Linked DNA regions of Paracoccus pantotrophus. The protein of the gene in region 1 interacts with the protein of each later gene in a pairwise test. Links are inferred from orthologs where the notes say so. Each region holds a gene or a part of one and is shown on either strand. Other genes may lie near its edges. The genes, in order: secA, secB and ESD82_RS18455.

Region 1 (3,412 bases):
AGAATTCGGAACGCGCCATCGACGTGCAGATCACCCGCCTGCGCCGCAAGATCGAGCCCGATCCCAAGGAGCCGCGCTACCTGCAGACCGTGCGCGGAACCGGCTACATGCTGGTGCCGGATTAGCGGCGCCTGGTCGGCTGCTCCGTTGCGATATGAGTATTTGAGAAACGGTGAAAGCCCAAGCGGTGCGCCCGGCTCTTCACCGTTTTCCAAATACCCATGCCGGGCCGGCCATCTTCGCGGCGGGATGAAGAAGGGGGCCCGAAGGCCCCCAAATCACGCCAGCGCGCCGTGGCAGTGCTTGAACTTCTTGCCCGAGCCGCAGGGGCAGGGATCGTTGCGCGACGGGTTGCCCCAAGTGGTGGGATCGGTCTCGTCGAAGCCGGCGACCCGGCCCGAGACCTCGCCGCCCTCGGCTTCCTCGTGTTCGGGGTGCATCTGCGCCTCGACCGCCGCCTGTTGCTGCTGGTATTCGCGCAGCATCTGCTCGCGCTCGGCATCGGTCAGCGGGCGGATGCGGGCCAGTTGCTGGGTCACGTCGAAGCGCAGCCCGTCCAGCATGGTCTCGAACAGCTGGAAGGCCTCGGTCTTGTATTCCGATAGCGGGTCGCGCTGCGCATAGCCGCGGAAGCCCACGACCGAGCGCAGATGCTCCAGCGTCACCAGATGCTCGCGCCACTTGCTGTCGATCTGTTGCAGCAGCACCTGCTTTTCGATCTGGCGCATGTTCTCGGAGCCGAATTGCTCGGCCTTCTGCGCCATATAGGCATCGGTGGCCTGCTGGATGCGTTCGCGGATCCCGTCCTGGTCCACGCCGTCCTCGGCCGCCCAATCGGCGACGGGCAGGTCCATGTTCAGCTTGTCGACCACCGCGTCATGCAGGCCCTGGACGTCCCATTGCTCGGCATAGGCGCGGGGTGGCAGATGCCGGTCGACCAGGTCGTCGATCACCTGCGCGCGCATGTCGGCGGCGATGTCCCCGACCTCGTCGGTATGCATGATTTCCAGGCGCTGGCTGAAGATCGCCTTGCGCTGGTCGTTCATCACGTCGTCGAATTTCAGCAATTGCTTGCGGATGTCGAAGTTGCGGCCCTCGACCTTGGCCTGGGCGCGTTCCAGCGACTTGTTGACCCAGGGGTGGACGATGGCCTCGCCATCCTTCATGCCCAGCGTCGACAGCACCTTGTCCAGCCGTTCCGAGCCGAAGATGCGCATCAGGTCGTCTTCCAGCGACAGGAAGAACAGCGAGCGGCCGGGGTCGCCCTGGCGGCCCGAGCGGCCGCGCAGCTGGTTGTCGATGCGGCGGCTTTCGTGGCGCTCGGTCGCCAGCACGAAAAGGCCGCCGGCATCCAGCACCGCCTGCTTCTCGGCGGCGTGCTCGGCCTCGATGCGGGCGCGGACCTCATCGGGGTTCGCCTCGGGATCGGCGGCCAGCGCCTCCATCACCTTCATCTCGACATTGCCGCCCAGCTGGATGTCGGTGCCGCGGCCGGCCATGTTGGTGGCGATGGTCACGGCGCCGAGCTTGCCGGCGTCGGCGACGATCTTGGCCTCCTGCTCGTGCTGGCGGGCGTTCAGCACGTTGTGCTGGATGCCTTCCTTGCTCAGCATCTGCGACAGCATCTCGGATTTCTCGATGCTCGTCGTGCCGACCAGGATCGGCTGGCCCTTGGCATGGGCTTCCTTGATCGCCTCGATCACGGCGGCGTATTTCTCGGTCGCGGTGCGATAGACGCGGTCATGCTCGTCGATGCGCTGTACCGGGCGGTTGGTCGGCACCTCGACCACGCCGAGCTTGTAGATTTCCGCGAATTCCTCGGCCTCGGTGGCGGCGGTGCCGGTCATGCCCGAGAGCTTGTCGTAGAGCCGGAAATAGTTCTGGAAGGTGACGGAAGCCAGCGTCACGTTCTCGGGCTGGATGGCGACGCCTTCCTTGGCCTCGATGGCCTGGTGCAACCCGTCCGACAGTCGGCGGCCCTTCATCATCCGGCCGGTGAATTCGTCGATCAGCACCACCTCGTCGTCGCGCACGATATAATGCTGGTCGCGCATGAACAGCTTGTGCGCCCGCATCGCCTGATTGGCGTGGTGGACGATGGTGGTCGATTCGGGGTCGTAAAGCGTCTGGCCCTCGGGCAGCACGCCCGCCGCCTGCAGGCGCTTTTCCAGGAATTCGTTGCCTTCCTCGGTAAAGGTGGCGTTGCGGGTCTTTTCGTCCAGCTTGTAATGCTCGGGCGCGAGTTCGGGCATGAAGGCGTCGAGCGTCTTGTAAAGCGCGCTGCGGTCCTGGCTGGGCCCCGAGATGATCAGCGGCGTGCGCGCCTCGTCGATCAGGATCGAGTCGACCTCGTCCACGATGGCAAAGAAATGCCCGCGCTGGGTCATCTGCTCGATCGAGCCCTTCATGTTGTCGCGCAGGTAGTCGAAGCCCAGCTCGTTATTGGTGGCATAGGTCACGTCGGCCCGATAGGCCTCGCGCTTTTCCTCGTCCGGCTGGAAGGGATAGACGACGCCGGTGGTCATGCCGAGCTGCGCAAAGACCTTGCCCATCCAATGCGCGTCGCGTTTCGCCAGGTAGTCGTTGACGGTGACGACATGCACGCCCTTGCCCGCTAAGGCATTCAGATAGGCCGGGAAGGTCGCGACCAGGGTCTTGCCCTCGCCGGTCTTCATCTCGGCGATATTGCCCTGGTGCAGGAAGACGCCGCCCATCAGCTGCGTGTCGAAGGCGCGCAGGCCAAGCGCGCGGCGCGCCGCCTCGCGGCAATTGGCAAAGGCCTCGGGCAGAAGCTTGTCCAGATCCTCGCCTGCCTGCGCGCGGCCCTGCAATTCGCGGGTCTTGCCGATCAGTTCCGCATCGGAGAGGGCGCGGAACTGTTCCTCCAGCGCGTTGATCTGGGCCACCAGCGGCCGGACCGATTTCACCTTGCGGTCGTTGGGCGTGCCAAAGACCAGTTTCGCCAAGTTTCCGATGCCGAGCATATGAACCTTCAAAATCGCGTATCTGGGGGTGCGCGGGACGTTCCGCCCACTTGCCGGCACCATTCGCCTTGCCCTATCACTTGGGCCGGAAAAACGGCGACGGGCGCGCATTTTCGGTTGCGCCGGATGTATGCCCCGGCCGGCCCACTGTCAACGCTTGCGCCCGTTCACCTCTGCGTGGACGCGCCGTCCCATGAAGGGGAAACCTATGCTGAAACCGCTTCTTGCCGTCTCCGTGCTGCTTTCGGGGACCGTCTCGGCCCTGCCCGTGCTGGCGCAGGATGCCGATACGGTCGTCGCCACCGTCAATGGCGAGGCGATCACGCTGGGCCAGATGGTCGCCATGCGGCAGGGGCTGGACGCGCAGGCGACCCAGGGCCTGCCGGATACGGCACTGTGGGATCTGATGCTGGACCAGATGATCCGCC
Region 2 (3,050 bases), 2.1 Mb from region 1 along the record:
ATGCGACCGCAATGTCAGTGAAACGGCGCGCCGCCTGCATATGCACAGGCGGACTCTCCAGCGGATTTTGGCCAAACGCAGCCCGCGTTAATAATCCGGTTCTCAAAAAAGATTGCAATCCATATTGGAATGCAAATAGTGAGAATACATACTGCCAAAACCAGGGATAACGATATGAGCATTGATCTGGACGCAATGTCCTTGCGGGAACTTCGGGATCTGCGCAACAAGCTCGACCGCGCCATTTCCACCTTCGAGGATCGTCGCAAGCGCGAGGCGCTGGCGGCTGCCGAAAGTGCGGCGCGCGAATATGGCTTCAACCTTGCCGATCTGACCGTCGCCAAGCAGGCGCGCGGCAAGGTGGCGCCGAAATACGCCAATCCTGCCGATCCCTCGCAGACCTGGACCGGCCGCGGCCGCAAGCCGCGCTGGGTGCAAGAGGCACTGGATGCCGGCAAGAAACTGGACGCCATGGAAATCTGAACCCAAAGCCCCGTATCCCGGATGCGGGGCTTTTTCCATCGCGATCACGGCTTGCGGTCGATTTCCGCAATAAGTTCGGAAAAGCGCGATAAAAACGCATTGCGCGTTTCCAGGGGCGGGCGCAGGCGTATTTCCAGCCCCTGCAGCAATTCGGGCCGCGGCGCAGGAAACAGGCGATCCGCCTCGGCCCTGGAAAACCCGGCGATCTGCACGGCCTCCAGCCAGGCCGAGATCCGGTCGGCCCGCTTGATCGCGCGCTTGACCGCCGCCGGCAATTGCGCGGGCAGGCCGAAGCGGCGGTGGATCGCCGCCGCCAGCCGCGCATCCATTTCCCCGTATTCCCGCCCAAGCGCCGCCTTCACCGGCGAGATCATGTCGCCAATGACATATTCCGGCGCGTCGTGCAGCAGCGCCGCCAGCCGCCAGCGCGGCGCGCAATCGGGGTTGCTGCGGGCGTGGATCTCCTCGACCAGCAGTGAATGCTCGGCCACGCTATAGGCCCAGTCGCCGCGGGTCTGGCCGTTCCAGCGCGCGACGAAGGCCAGCCCATGGGCGATGTCGCCGATCTCGACATCCATCGGCGTCGGGTCCAGAAGATCCAGCCTGCGCCCCGACAGCATCCTCTGCCAGGCCCGTTTCGCGCCTTTCGCCATGCCGCTCTCCGTCTTGTGCCGCGCGAAACTAGCGCCATCCCGGCGGCCGCGCCAGCACCGCACGGGCGACAGCGCCGGGCAAGCGAAAGGCCCGCGGCCGGGGGACCGCGGGCCGAAACCGGCCTGCCTCACGCAGAAGTGATCGGCTCAGGACAGCGGCTGGTCGGCCGGCCGCTGGGCCTGCGCCCGGCGCGCGATTTCCTGGCGGTACAGCGCCACGAAATCCACCGGGTCCATGTTGAAGGGCGGAAAGCCGCCGTCGCGGGTCATGTCCGACACGATGCGCCGCACGAAGGGGAACATCATGCGCGGGCATTCGATCATCAGGAAGGGGTGCAGCTGGTCCTCGGGCACGCCCTCGACATGGAAGATGCCGCCGTAATCCAGCTCGCACAGGAACAGGGGGGCCTTGTCGGCGGCGTTCGCGGATTGCACGCGGAACTTGCTGATCACCTCGTATTGGTGCTCGGTCGGGCGCTTGCGGGCATCCAGGCTGACCTGCACGCTGATTTCCGGCTGCACCTCGCCCGAGGGCAGGCCCTTTTGCGCCACCGCGTTCTCAAAGGACAGGTCGCGGATATATTGCGTCAGGATCTGCATCCGCACGGCCGGCTGCGCGGCGTTCTGGGCCTCGGGCGCGGCTGCGTCGCTGTTATTCTCGTCGCTCATGGAAATCTCCTCGGATCTGAGGGGGTTCTAGCACCCCGCCGCCCGGCGCTCAATGCCGGGTCCAGCCGGAATTGCCGCGCCGAGGAGGCGTCGTGTCGCCCTGGTCCGTCAGCCCTTCGCGCACCGGGCCGGGCGGGTCGTCCTGCACCGAATATTCGCCGTCGATCACCCCGTCCTCGCCTTGGCGCCAGCCCGGACCGCGGCGAAAGCCCGCCGGATCGGCGCCGAAATCGCCCTCGGCGCCATAGCTTTGGCGATAGCTGAAGCCGGTACCCGTCACCCGCATGCGCGAGGCCATCTGCCGCAGGATCAGGCCGCGCACCGCCGGGATCAGCAGCAACAGCCCCAGCGTGCTGGTGAACAGGCCCGGCACCACCATCAGCAGCCCGGCGATCATCACCAGCGCGCCATGCGCCATCGGCCGGCCGGGATCGCGAAAATCCTGCATGGCGCGCTGCACGTCCAGCGCCGCCCGCGCACCCTGGTGGCGCATCACCGCAACGCCGGCCACGGCCGAGGCCAGGACCAGCGCGATGGTGGGCAAAACGCCGATCGCGCCCCCCACCTGGATGAACAGCGCGATCTCGACGATCGGCAGGATCACGAAGGGCAACAACAGCCACATAACGCCTTTTTCCTCCGGCACTTCTATTTCCGGCACCCAAACTGGACTTGGGCCGGTCCCCACCCTACATAAGCATGCGAAAGCGCCGTTACAAAGCTCGTTAGGTCCGTTGATGTCCAACCCCCTGCTGCAACTGCTCGTCCTCGCTGCGATCGCCGTGTTCCTGATCCTGCGCCTGCGCGGGGTTCTTGGCACCCGCGACGGCTTCGAATCGCCGCGCCTCCCCGAGGAGCCGGTGCAGCGCCGCCGCTTCGACGTGATCGACGGCACCGCCGAGGCGGGCGACAGCGACATCGCCGACCATGCCGAACCGGGCAGCCCCGCCGCCAAGGCCCTGGCCGAGATGAAGCGGGTCGAGCCGGATTTCGCCGTGGGCCCGTTCCTGTCCGGCGCGAAATCCGCCTATGAGATGATCCTGATGGCCTTCGAGCGCGGCGACCTGTCCGAGGTGCGCGGCTTCCTGGCGCCGCCGGTGGCCGAGGCCTTCGAATCGGTGATCGAGGATCGCAAGGCCCGCAACCTGACCACCGAGGCGCAGTTCCTGGGCACGCGCGAGACCGCGCTGGCCGGCGCCGAGTTCACCCCGGCGACCGGCATGGCCGAACTTTCGGTGCGCTTCG
Region 3 (2,976 bases), 1.5 Mb from region 1 along the record:
CTGAAGCCGCTGCGCTGGATCGCCTCGTGCCGGCTGGGCCGGGAACTGAAGGCCACGCCCAAGCTGCGCCCGATCCGCATCCGCGCCGGGGCCCTGGGGCAGGGGGTGCCGTCCTCCGACCTGCTGGTCTCGCCGCAGCATCGCATCCTGGTGCGCTCCAGGGTGGCGATGCGGCTGTTCGGGACCGCCGAGGTGCTGGTCGCCGCCAAGCAACTGCTGATGCTGGACGGGGTCGACATCGCGCAGGATCTGGAGGCGGTGGAGTATTTCCACTTTGCCTTCGACCGGCACGAGGTCGTCTTTGCCAACGGGGCCGAGGCGGAATCGCTTTATCCCGGCACACAGGCGCTGAAGGCCATCGGGCGCAGCGCCCGGGAGGAGCTTTTCGCGCTTTTCCCCGATCTGCGCGAGCAGGCGACCCCGCCGGTCGCCGCGCGCGAGATCGTCTCGGGCCGGCAGGGGCGCAGGCTGGCGGTGCGCCATCTGCGCAATGGCCGTCCGCTGGTCGCCGAGGCGGCCAGGCCGCATTGACGGTTCCCGGATCCCGATGCAGGCGCCGCGCCTGCATCGCCCGGTTGCCGGTGGCGCTTTCTTCCGCCCCTGGTGCGGGCTAATGTCGCGCCATGACGCAAAATGCCATGACACCCGAAACCATAGCCGGCCTGTTCACCCGCGACGGGCGCTATCTTTGCGCGCGCTGGGGCCGGCCGGTGGCGCCGGTGATCTTCGGCCTGGCCGATGAAAGCCTGGCGGTGTTTCGCGACGCGACCCGCGCCGTGCTGGCCCATGCCCGCCACCCCATCGCCGAGACCGATCCCGAGATGGGGGCGAACCTGATGACCTTTTTCCTGCGCGACTGGCAGGAGCTGCGGGATCTGCCCGATCTCGATCGGCTGACCGGCCAGCCCGACCTGGCGGCGCGGTTGCAGGGCAGCGATGCCGACCAGTATCGGCTGTTCCGCTTTGACGCCGACGGCGCCATCCGGGCCTGCATCGGTTTCGTGAACATGGGCGGACGGCTGGCCGAGGCCCATCCGGGACAGTTGGCCGAAACCGTCGCCGTGCGGGCCATGCTGAGCTTTGCCTGCGACGTCACGCCCTCGCCGGAACTGGCGGCATTGATCCGGGCCGCCTATGACCCGGTGATGCCGGTCGCGGCGACCGATCCCTCGCATGCGCTGCGGCTGGCCGCACGTTTGCCGCGTTGACGGCCTGCGGACCGTCTTGCGGCAATGATCGGCAATCGCGGGCCGGGTGAACCGGCCTGCCCATGCTTCCCAGCCACCGCACTGGATTCGCAAGATGAATCCGCGAAGCCGATTCGAGCGGCAGGCTCCGGTCGGAAGAAGCGCCGACCCGGAGCCGGCATCAGCCAGGCGTGCCGGGCTCCAGATAGGGCAAGAATGCCTCGACCAGGGCGGGCGGTATTCTCGCGGGTTTCATGGATTTGTTTATATGCGCCAGTTCGATTTCTATCCGGACCAGCACCTGGTTTTCCTTGCGAAAGACATGCCGGATACGAACGCTTGCGCCCCTGATGGAAATCACGGATGAGGTGCAAGCGATCAGATCATCGAGGCAGGCCGGCCTTTGCCAGGCAATATCTGCATTTCGCGCGACGAATTGCTCTCCGTTCGGGCTGACGAGGGGGTATCCCACATGTCTCAGCAGCTCGGAACGGCTTCGCTCGGCAAATTCCAGGTATTTGGAATGATAGACGATGCCGCCTGCATCCGTATCCGCATAGTAAATGCGATAAGTCTGCGTAAATCCGTGGCCATCTTGAGGCGGTGGCTTCAGGTGCATCCCAGGCTTCCTCGTTTTTCCCGGCCTTCGTCATGGCTGTGACGCCCCGGCCGAATACTGTTCCATCCTTTCACAGTCTTATCAAGCCCCTCGGCGGGTTTGCCGGCCGCCTTTCCCAGGGCGTGCGCCCGGATTTGCATGGCGCATGAAATAGTTTCCGGGGAGCGTTCGAATGGGATCGTGCGCCTGCCGATCCGTGCACCATCGGCGCCATTGATATGCGGGCGATTATTGCCCCCGGCCTGCGGCGATATATTCCGGGCCTCTGTTGCGGGGATCCGATGCGGATGCATTTTCGGCGGTCCGCCCGCAATGACGGTGCGAATGCGTCCCGGACCGGGCGGACCCGGTTGCTGGCGGGGCTGGCCATGTGTCCCGATGGCCGCCCATCCCCCGCCGCGGATCTCGCCGCGGTCGAATCGCCGCTTCCGGGCGGCCCGGCTTGCGCCCGGTGCCCTCTGCCGGGCCTCGGCGCGGCGCCAGGCCCGCGTTCTCGCGGGCAATTGACGCAGAATTGACGCGCGGCGGGGTTGCTCCGCTGGGCGGTTCTGCTAACTCCGGCGCAGCAGAAGCCGCATCCCAGCGGCCCAAAGGACAGGCCGAATTTCATGGAACAACTCGCCGGAGCCGGGCAGCCGGTCGATTTCTCGCTCATCGCGCTGTTCGCGCGCGCCTCGCTGACGGTGCAGATCGTCATGGTGATCCTGATCCTGGCCTCGTTCTGGGCCTGGGCGATCATCATCCAGAAGTTCATCGCCTTCAACGCCGCCCGGCGCGAAGCAGACCGCTTCGACCGCGCCTTCTGGTCGGGCCAGCCGCTGGACGACCTGTACGACCGCATCGGCGAGACGCCCTCGGGCCCGGCCGAGCGCATCTTTTCCGCGGGCATGGCCGAATGGCGGCGCAGCCATCGCGACGACGGCAACCTGATCGCCGGCGTCACCGCGCGCATCGACCGGGCCATGAACGTCACCATCAACCGCGAGAACGACCGCCTGACCCGCGGCCTGCCCTTCCTGGCCACGGTGGGCTCGACCGCGCCCTTCATCGGCCTGTTCGGCACGGTCTGGGGCATCAAGACCGCCTTCGAGGAGATCGCGATCTCGCAGAACACCTCGCTGGCCGTGGTGGCGCCGGGCATCGCCGAGGCGCTGGTGGCGACCGCGCTTG

The links.
Region 2: the proteins of secA (region 1) and secB interact in binary tests that used the Escherichia coli proteins (3 or more experiments, as listed by UniProt). The link is inferred for Paracoccus pantotrophus from one-to-one orthologs.
Region 3: the proteins of secA (region 1) and ESD82_RS18455 interact in binary tests that used the Escherichia coli proteins (3 or more experiments, as listed by UniProt). The link is inferred for Paracoccus pantotrophus from one-to-one orthologs.

Annotation. Positions count from the first base shown.
Region 1 is NZ_CP044426.1:157,394-160,805, forward strand. What follows is about bases 79-3,338. They hold secA (preprotein translocase subunit SecA), read right to left. Parts: upstream 2,985-3,338; coding sequence 279-2,984; downstream 79-278. Other genes in these bases: ESD82_RS11175 (response regulator), read left to right, coding at 79-125; ESD82_RS11185 (peptidylprolyl isomerase), read left to right, coding at 3,193-3,338. In the rest of the region: more of ESD82_RS11175, read left to right, coding at 1-78; more of ESD82_RS11185, read left to right, coding at 3,339-3,412. UniProt on the Escherichia coli protein: Required for protein export, interacts with the SecYEG preprotein conducting channel.
Region 2 is NZ_CP044426.1:2,229,257-2,232,306, reverse strand. Bases 45-2,942 are described here. They hold secB (protein-export chaperone SecB), read right to left. Parts: upstream 1,806-2,942; coding sequence 1,284-1,805; downstream 45-1,283. Other genes in these bases: ESD82_RS21555 (Tim44/TimA family putative adaptor protein), read left to right, coding at 2,543-2,942; ESD82_RS21560 (FxsA family protein), read right to left, coding at 1,855-2,430; ESD82_RS21570 (HD domain-containing protein), read right to left, coding at 528-1,136; ESD82_RS21575 (H-NS histone family protein), read left to right, coding at 175-483; ESD82_RS21580 (ActR/PrrA/RegA family redox response regulator transcription factor), read left to right, coding at 45-91. Also shown: more of ESD82_RS21580, read left to right, coding at 1-44; more of ESD82_RS21555, read left to right, coding at 2,943-3,050. UniProt on the Escherichia coli protein: One of the proteins required for the normal export of some preproteins out of the cell cytoplasm. It is a molecular chaperone that binds to a subset of precursor proteins, maintaining them in a translocation-competent state.
Region 3 is NZ_CP044426.1:1,609,036-1,612,011, reverse strand. The notes cover bases 88-2,911. They hold ESD82_RS18455 (YbgC/FadM family acyl-CoA thioesterase), read right to left. Parts: upstream 1,807-2,911; coding sequence 1,369-1,806; downstream 88-1,368. Other genes in these bases: tolQ (protein TolQ), read left to right, coding at 2,415-2,911; ESD82_RS18460 (hypothetical protein), read left to right, coding at 639-1,208; ESD82_RS22335 (Hint domain-containing protein), read left to right, coding at 88-531. Also shown: more of ESD82_RS22335, read left to right, coding at 1-87; more of tolQ, read left to right, coding at 2,912-2,976.